4 regions of the Rhizobium sp. NLR10b genome follow, and region 4 is predicted to be linked to each of the others. Evidence: predicted binding sites of a transcription regulator. Region 4 holds the regulator's gene; each other region holds the start of a gene.

Region 1 (2,199 bases), on a different contig from region 4:
GCCGACGAAGTTTTCCGGCAGCACTTCGAGCAGCGCATCCTTGCTCTGGCGCGTGCGCAGGAACGGCGAATACCAGATATGCAGCTTCTGGAATCCCTCGCTCGGCAGCCCTCTCAGGTACGAGGCGATGACAGCGCCTGCCTCCGCCGCCTGGCGATAGCCCCACTCGGTCAACGGCACGTTATGATCGCCGAACTGACGGTAGGCCTGTTCGTTGATGTTGCCGAGGGATTCGCCGTGGCGAACGAGAAAGAGACGCATCGGCCATCCCCGCTTCATCGGATATGGAATCGTCGTCATCATGAACGCGCTCGATTGGCAGGGCAATATCGTCGGTCGGAAAAGGGGGCGAGCGTCTGGTCGCCGCTTGCCCCAATCCGCTTGGCCCGTCGATCTTGTTCACTCGGTTCCAAAATCAAGGAGCGAGGGAGGGTCTTCCGCGCTATCAGCGGCCCTGGAAGATCTTGACGAGCTTTGGCGTAAACCGGTGAGCCTTGATGTCGAGCAGATCCTGATACGTGGCCCGACCGGAGATCGCGGCCGCCAGATATCGCTGGCAGGCGACCCTCGGAGCGTCCTTGTCAGAGACGTTTGTCACGATCCCGGCGGTGCGACGCGCATTTGCATCGAAATCCTTTGCGCACACTTTGACGAACTCATTTCTCGCTCTGGTGCTGCCTTGCAGCAACGTGACGGTCGCATCATAATCCTGCTGCGTCGGTGCACAGCCTGCAAGTATTGCAATAGAAATCATTATCGTCGCGGTGCGGACATGCATCATCAACCCCCAAGGATACGCCAAATCGGCACCTGCTGTTAATTTGATTCTCGGCATGCGGGAAAGATCTAGAACCTCGCGGCACGAAATTATGGTGATCGGATTTCCGATTTCGGTTTTGCGACCTTCGTGACCGACGGGATCGGCGTTTACCATCCAGACGGTATGGGTCGGTCTGCAGGGCTTTTCCCCAGCTTGTCATCTTCCTGAAACACGAGTCTGGTTTTGGAGGGCTAGATGAAAGATGGGGCACGAGCACTGTTCGTGACAAACATGATGGAACCCAGACATTTCCGCACGCTCTTCATTTCCGATATTCATCTCGGCTCGAAGGCCGCGAAGGCTGATTTCCTGCTCGATTTCCTGCGCTACCACGAGGCAGACACCATCGTGCTCGTCGGCGATATCGTCGACGGCTGGCGTCTGAAACGCAGCTGGTACTGGCCGCAGGTCTGCAACGACGTCGTCCAGAAGCTGTTGCGCAAGGCGCGCAAGGGCACGCGCGTCGTTTATATCCCAGGCAATCACGACGAATTTCTGCGCGACTTCCCGGGCATGCATTTCGGCGGCATCGAGGTCGTCGAGCGTATGATGTATGACGGCGCGGACGGCAAGAGATACCTGATCCTGCACGGCGACGAGTTCGATGTCGTCGTCCGCAACGCCCGCCTGCTCGCCTATCTCGGCGACTGGGCCTATGATACGGCGATCCGCATCAACATCCTGCTCGCGGCCGTACGCCGCCGCCTCGGCATGCCTTATTGGTCGTTCTCCGCCTGGGCGAAGCTGCAGGTCAAGCACGCGGTCAATTTCATCGGCGAGTTCGAGCGCGTCGTCGCCGAAGAGGCCCGCAAGAGCGGCGCCGACGGCGTGATCTGCGGCCACATCCACCACGCCATGATCCAGGATATGGACGGCATTCGCTACATCAACACGGGTGACTGGGTGGAAAGCTGCACGGCGGTTGCCGAACATGCCGACGGCACCTTCGAACTGATCACCTGGCGGGCGCTTGCCACCGCCGTACCGGCGCTTACCGCCATCGAGAGTACCGAAGAGGCGGAACTCGCCCCGCAGGCGGCGTGATTTTACGGCCGTCGCTGTCGCGGCGGCTCGCCGGCAATTTAGCCGTTACCGCGAGGTAACAGGCCATATTTATTTTCTAAAACGTTTCCGGACTGCTATTTCTCGCAATAGTCGCCCCCCGGGTGGTGTGTTAGGAAAACATCCAGTTTCCTTCAGGTCCACAGATGATTCCCGCTCAACATTCCACGGGTGAGGGAGCGCCGCCGCGCTTCCGGCTGCTCAGTGCGCTGTCTTATTGCGCGCCGCTGCTCGTCAATGGCGTCGTGCTGCCATTCTTCCCGGTATGGCTGGAAACCCATAGTTTCAGCGACCATGAAATCGGCATTATCCTCGCC
Region 2 (2,199 bases), on a different contig from region 4:
TGACGCCCGTAGCCGACGAGATTGCGCGGGTAGGTCTCGGATACCATCAAATCACCTTCTGAAAAGACGGGGAACGGTATCATCCGCAGCCGGAATGTCGAGACGGAAACTGCGCAGCAAAATTTCTCTGTCATTCACAATGGCTTAGCTTGATATCGGCTCGGGCGATCCTGCGCGCGCTGACCTTGCCCATCGGGTGGAGCGAGTGAACGCGGAAGGGGCCGCCGGTGCCTTCCTCGATCATCAAAGCCACATTCGAAACCATCACCGGCTCCCTCAAGACGGGCTCGAAGATCGTTCGCAGCACCGGCTCGATGCGGGGCATGTCGATCGCATTGATGGGGCCCGTCACCGGCATATGGAAGCGGAACTCCTCCATCACATAGGGATTGCCCCAACGATGCAGATTGGCAAATTGCGCCGCCGACAACCCGTCGGGATCACTTCGCTCGATGTCGGCTTCACTCAGCGGCGCCCGGAAACGATCAAACTCCTGGACGATCGCCGAAGCCAGATACTGGATCGGCTCACAGGGAGCGCTCGGCATCAGGCTGTAAAAACTGCCGAGCCGGGCGATCTCCAGACGGGGAATCTGGAAAGGGGCATAGGTCCCGGCAAAACGCATGAGATCGCGCAGGAGTTGCGATTCCGACGTGCCGGCGGACAGGTGAAAAGGCGCCTTCAAAACACCGTGAAAACCATAGCGTCGCGGCACGGCGGTATAAAAGGCGATCTCGTGAATGCCGAGGCCGCGGACGGCCGGAGGCTCCACCATATCGCCCGAAAACACGTTTCGGCCTAGCCAATTGGCGGCCACGAGCGACAGGGGGTCGCTCGCCGGAGGCGTGAAGCAAATGGCATAGCGCATGCAATTTCCTCCATCAAGGAAGTGAGCGCCGGCAAGATCCGGCGCTGCCGATGCGCAAGCAGATAGGTGATTTGCATGACAGAATAACGAAACGCAGCTGTATCTAATTCACGTTTAACGTGAAGCGACAGCAATATGGCTTGATATCGCGAAGCTTTCCGGCAGCGAAAATTCACAATCTGTATCGCCGGCGATACAAATCGCAGCTTCCGCCAGCCGATGCGCCAGTCCGAAGCTGACCTTGAAACCGCCGGTCAGTGCGATCAATCGGGGATGGACGGGATGGCGGCCGATCATCGGATCGCGGTCGATGGCCTTCGGGCGAAGCCCTGCCCAGCGCTCGATGACAGGGGCGTTGCGGAGCGCCGGCGCGATCGCCCGCGCCGCCTCGATCAGCGCGTCGAGTTGCGCGTCGGTCGAGCCGGGATCGTCAAAGCGGTTCTCGCTGGTGCTGCCGATTGCCGCATACCCGCCTTCGTGCGCCACCAAGTAGAGCCCATCGAGGAAGATCGTCGGCAGCGCCGGGTCGACATCGGCCCTCAACAGCGCCGCCTGCCCCTTCACTGGCTGGCCGAGCGGCCTTTTCGCCCCCGGCGTCAGCTCCTGCAGCAACGGAAAGGACTGATGGCCGGCAGCCAGGATGCAGCGGCTGAAGGCAATGGTTTCGCCGCCAATTTCCGCGGTGCCACGATCGGGATCGAGGGCGGCAACGGCCGCATGCTCCATGATACGCACGTGTTTTGCCCGCCGCAGCAAGGCGATGAGCGCTGAGATCAATGAGCGGGGCGCAACACGGGCGGCGAGCGTATCATGCACGAAGCCACTTTCGCCGGCAGATGCGTCGGGCCAACCACCGACTGGCGCCCTGTCGAGCACATGCCAGTGGAAGTGGCGTTCGCCTGCCCGCCAATGGCGTTCGGCGTCCCCGGAATGGCCGCGGGCGATGCGCTTGAGATGCGGCTTCGGCAGCGGGATCAGCCGCCCAGACCTGTTGTAGCCAGCCGAAAGCCCGATTTCGGCCTCAAGCGTGGCAATTTCGGTTTCAAGCGAGACCAACGCGTCGAACTGGAACTGCTTTTTCTCCGACCACTGGTCCGGCATATGCGGCATCAGCGCGCCGAGCAGGCCGCCGCTCGCGCCTCCGCCCAAGCTGCCGGCGTCGGCGAGGAGGGTGCTCATGCCGCGGCGTTCGGCATGGACGGCAGCCCAGAGACCCATGATGCCACCGCCGACGATCAGCAAATCGCAAGAAGATTGACCGGGCGCTTGCTGAGGACTATCGGCTTTTTCCATGAAAGACGTGAACCCCGATAAGATTGGCGCGGGCGCGC
Region 3 (2,199 bases), on a different contig from region 4:
TGCCGAAGACCCAGGTCACGACATTCCAGACGATGGCGCCGATCAGGGCCGCGAAAATCACCTGCGGCGTGACGATCGCCGGGTCGATGATGCCGGTCCCGAGCGTCTCGGCCACATGCAGGCCGAAGAACAGGAAGGCGATGAAATTGAAGAATGCCGCCCAGAAGACCGCATATTGCGGCCTCAGGACCCGTGTCGAGACGATTGTCGCGATCGAGTTGGCCGCATCATGCAGGCCATTGAGAAAATCGAACAGCAGTGCGACGCCGATCAGGCCGACAAGAAGCGGAAGAGCGAGGGCGGCTTCCATCAGACATTCTCGATCACGATGCCGCTGATCTCGTTGGCGACGTCCTCGAAACGGTCGACCACCTTCTCCAGCTCGCCGTAGATCTCGCTGCCGATCATATAGGCCATCGCATTGCCGGCGCCGTGCCGGCGAAACAGATCCTTGAGCCCCTGCTCGTGCAACTCGTCGGAGCGCCCTTCCACCTGCGTGACCTGCTCGACGATGGCAGAAAGCCGCGGCGCATTGGCGCTGATGCGATCAAGCAAGGGAATGGCCTCGGCAATGAGATTGGCAGCTTCCACAACGGTCTTGCCCATTTCCTGCATCCGTGGATCGAAGCTGGTCTGCTCGAAGAGCCGGATGGTTTTGACGGTTTTGTGCATCATGTCGATCGCATCATCCATGGATTGGATGAGATCCTTGATGTCGCCACGATCGAAAGGTGTGATGAAACTCCGCCGGACGGCCAGCATGACTTCGCGCGTTATATCGTCGGCCTGATCTTCCAACCGCACGATCGTTTCGCATTGATGCTCGATCTCTATTCCCGACAGCAACCTGTCCAGAGCCTGTGCGGCGTCGACGATCGTTCTGGAATGTTGTTCGAAAAGGACGAAGAACCGGTCTTCGCGCGGCATCAACTTTCGAAACCAACCCAGCATGAACACCTCGCAATCCTGGTCTGCGCTATGAACGACGAGCCGTCCTAAACCCTATCCCGTTGAAGAGATAGGGCCGAATTTCGGTTTGTGACAGATTTATGACAGTTGTGCCGCGGCAGGGACATGGCCGTTGCCGGCAGCTGAACCCTTTCCGCCATCGGCGGTCAGCCGACCTTGTACCGGTAAAACTTGCTGTCCACCGCCATCAGCGGGAAGGAGCGGGGCAGGGCGCTCTTGGCAATTTCGGTAAAGCCGTTCTTTTCGTAGAAGCGCTGGGCGGCGACGAACTTGTCCGTCGTGCCGAGGAAGATGTCGGTGAGGCCGGCATCTCTGGCGTGGTCAAACAGGCGCTCGAGAAGCCGCGCCGCCACGCCGTGCTCGCGGCCGCGCACCTCGGCGGCGACGAACATCTTGCGCAGCGCCGCCTGATTGTTGCCGATGTCCTTCAGCCCAAGGGTGCCGACGATGGCGCCGTCCTTGACGGCGACCCAGAACTGACCTTTGCCGGACTGGTAGAAATCCGGGATGACCCGGAGATCGGGCTGCGCATCGGCAGTGATATCGATGCCGAACTCCTCGCGCTGGATCGGCAGGATCACCGACAGCACGTCATCGGCATCGCCTTCGGCAAAGGCTCTGATTTCGATCTCTCCCATCAGATCCTCCCGCCTCAGGCCTGGGTGCCGCCGACGGTGACCTGATCCATGCGCAGATGCGGCTGGCCGACGCCGACCGGAACCCATTGGCCGGCCTTGCCGCAATTGCCGATGCCGGTATCGAGCTTCATGTCGTTGCCGATCATCGACACCCGCTTCATCGCATCCGGGCCGTTGCCGATCAGCATCGCCCCCTTGATCGGCGCGCCGATCTTGCCGTTTTCGATCAGATAGGCCTCGGTGCAACCGAAGACGAATTTGCCGGAGGTGATGTCGACCTGGCCGCCGCCAAAGGAGACGGCATAGACGCCCTTCTTCACCGAGGCGATGATTTCTTCCGGAGTCTTGTCGCCGCCGAGCATATAGGTGTTGGTCATGCGCGGCATCGGCACGTGGGCATAGCCCTGGCGGCGGCCGTTGCCGGTGGGCGCCATGCCCATCAGCCGGGCGTTCTGCCGGTCCTGCATATAGCCGACGAGCTTGCCGTTCTCGATCAGCACGTTGTAGCCCGACGGTGTACCCTCGTCGTCGATGGTGATCGAGCCGCGGCGGTTGTCGATCGTGCCGTCGTCGACGACGGTGACGCCGGGCG
Region 4 (2,199 bases):
GCCGCGCGCGCCGAACTACGCCTCCCGGATCGCCACCCGCACCGTGACCCGCCAGCAGGGCGCAACCCTGCTGAAGGAAGAGATCGAGATCGATACAGTCGAGGAAATGGAATATGTGCCGAAGGGCAACGTGGTGGTGCCGATTTCCCGCCGCCTCGGCCTGACGGAGCTCACCGAACGCACCTGCAAGTGGCCGGTCGGCGATCCGCTCAAGGAAGATTTCCATTTCTGCGGCTGCGAATCCCCGGACAATTCGCCCTATTGCAGCTATCATCAGAAGCTTGCCTATCAGCCGATCAACGAACGCCGCCGGGCGGCGGCGCGGGTCAGCTGAGCGGACCGGTATAGCCAGACATAAAAAACGGGCCGCCGTTTCTTATTCGAGTGGGAAGTGACCTTTGCGTTTAGCAACCCCCACACTCCGTCATGCCAGGGCTTGACGGAGGAGAGGTGGCGCCGGGACAAGTCGGCTTTGCAGGCGCGATGGAAAGGTGGTGCCGAGACGCATAAGCCTCGCCGGCGCAACGACGCTGGCTCCGCAGCGGCGACGATGGACGACAAGGCGGGCCTCACAAGCCGTACTGCCGTGCGTTTGGCGGGAACGCCAACCCCACACTCCCTCAGCCTTCAGGCCTCCATCGAATAACCGGCGCCGCGGACGGTGCGGATGACGTCCTGCATGTTGGAGAAATTCAGCGCCTTGCGCAGGCGGCCGACATGGACGTCGACGGTGCGTTCGTCGACATAGATGTCGTGGCCCCAGACGCCGTCCAGCAGCTGCGAACGGGAAAAGACCCGGCCCGGCGACGACATCAGGAATTCCAGCAGCCGGAATTCGGTCGGGCCGAGGCGGACTTCGCGGCTCTTGCGGTGGACACGATGGGTTTCGCGGTCGAGCTCGATATCGCCGCATTTCAGCACCGAGGACAGCACCTCGGGACGGGCCCGACGCAGCATCGCCTTGACGCGGGCGACGAGCTCGGGGGTCGAGAAGGGCTTGACGACGTAATCGTCGGCGCCGGTGGACAGTCCGCGCACACGCTCGCTCTCCTCGCCGCGCGCCGTCAGCATGATGATCGGCAGCCGCTCGGTTTCCGGCCGCATGCGCAGGCGCCGGCAGAGTTCGATGCCGGAGACGCCGGGCAGCATCCAGTCGAGGATGAGAAGGTCGGGCGTGCGCTCCTGAAGCCTGATCTCGGCCTCGTCGCCGCGCAGGATGGTATCGACCTCAAAGCCTTCCGCCTCAAGATTATAGCGAAGAAGCACGCTCAGCGCTTCCTCGTCTTCAACAACTGCGACTCTCGGGATCATGCGTGTCCGTCTCCTCGCGCACAAGCGTTAAACCGGGACGATTTAAGCAGGCGTCCTGCGCAAATACAGAAATTGGCTGCGACCTCTTTGCGCGCCCCGAACGGGCGCGCACGCAAGTGACTGGTCCGGGCGGCTGGCCCGGGCGGCTCGTTCGGAACAATTATTCCGTCGCGGCGCCGACGGTGTTGGCACTGTCATCCTTCGGACGATCGCCTTCCGGCTGGGCGCCCGTCGCCATGTAGTAAATCGTCTCGGCGATGTTGGTGGCATGGTCGCCGATGCGCTCGATGTTCTTGGCGCAAAAGAGCAGATGCGTGCAGCTCGTGATGTTGCGCGGATCTTCCATCATGTAGGTCAAGAGCTCGCGGAACAGCGAGGTGTACATCGCGTCGATCTCGTTGTCGCGTTCGCGGATGGCGGTCGCCTTGTCGGCGGCGCGTGTCGTATAGACGTCGAGCACTTCCTTGAGCTGGACGAGCGCCAGCTCGGAGAGGTGCTCGAGGCCGCGGGCGAGCTTGCGCGGCACGCCTGTGCTCTGCACGGCGATGACGCGCTTGGCGGTGTTCTTGCCGAGGTCGCCGACGCGTTCGAGATCGGCGGCGATGCGGATCGAACCCATGATCTCGCGCAGGTCCGAGGCCATCGGCTGACGGCGGGCGATGGTGACGATCGCCTTGTCGCCAATCTCGCGTTCGGTGTGATCGAGGATCACATCGTCGGAAATGACCTTTTGCGCCAGCGCCGTATCGCCGTTGACCAGCGCCCGGACGGATTCCGCGACCATCTGTTCGGCCAGGCCGCCCATTTCGGAAATCCGCCTGGAGAGGAACTTCAGATCATCATCATAGGCGGAATAAATATGTGTCGATGCCATGGGGCTTTGTCCTC

What was found. The regulator PhoB, encoded in region 4, activates phosphate uptake and scavenging genes when phosphate is short. The targets are predictions, from matches to a motif close to TGTCATNNANCTGTCAT.
Region 1: the regulator PhoB is predicted to act here: its motif matches at 975-991, upstream of HJB91_RS20420 (UDP-2,3-diacylglucosamine diphosphatase).
Region 2: the regulator PhoB is predicted to act here: its motif matches at 944-960, upstream of HJB91_RS17705 (DUF1045 domain-containing protein).
Region 3: the regulator PhoB is predicted to act here: its motif matches at 1,039-1,055, upstream of HJB91_RS07790 (DUF47 family protein).

The regions. Positions count from the first base shown of each region.
Region 1 covers NZ_JABDWV010000012.1:132,076-134,274, reverse strand. The annotation lists gene HJB91_RS20430 (histidine phosphatase family protein) at 1-261, opposite strand, end outside; gene HJB91_RS20425 (hypothetical protein) at 446-934, opposite strand; gene HJB91_RS20420 (UDP-2,3-diacylglucosamine diphosphatase) at 1,052-1,864, shown strand; gene HJB91_RS20415 (MFS transporter) at 2,029-2,199, shown strand, end outside.
Region 2 covers NZ_JABDWV010000010.1:52,095-54,293, reverse strand. The annotation lists gene puuE (allantoinase PuuE) at 1-47, opposite strand, end outside; gene HJB91_RS17705 (DUF1045 domain-containing protein) at 131-868, opposite strand; gene HJB91_RS17700 (FAD-binding oxidoreductase) at 983-2,161, opposite strand; gene mnmD (tRNA (5-methylaminomethyl-2-thiouridine)(34)-methyltransferase MnmD) at 2,160-2,199, shown strand, end outside.
Region 3 covers NZ_JABDWV010000004.1:139,957-142,155, reverse strand. The annotation lists gene HJB91_RS07795 (inorganic phosphate transporter) at 1-310, opposite strand, end outside; gene HJB91_RS07790 (DUF47 family protein) at 310-951, opposite strand; gene HJB91_RS07785 (GNAT family N-acetyltransferase) at 1,116-1,607, opposite strand; gene tldD (metalloprotease TldD) at 1,622-2,199, opposite strand, start outside.
Region 4 covers NZ_JABDWV010000003.1:265,050-267,248, reverse strand. The annotation lists gene HJB91_RS06205 (GcrA family cell cycle regulator) at 1-334, shown strand, start outside; gene phoB (phosphate regulon transcriptional regulator PhoB) at 628-1,311, opposite strand; gene phoU (phosphate signaling complex protein PhoU) at 1,472-2,185, opposite strand.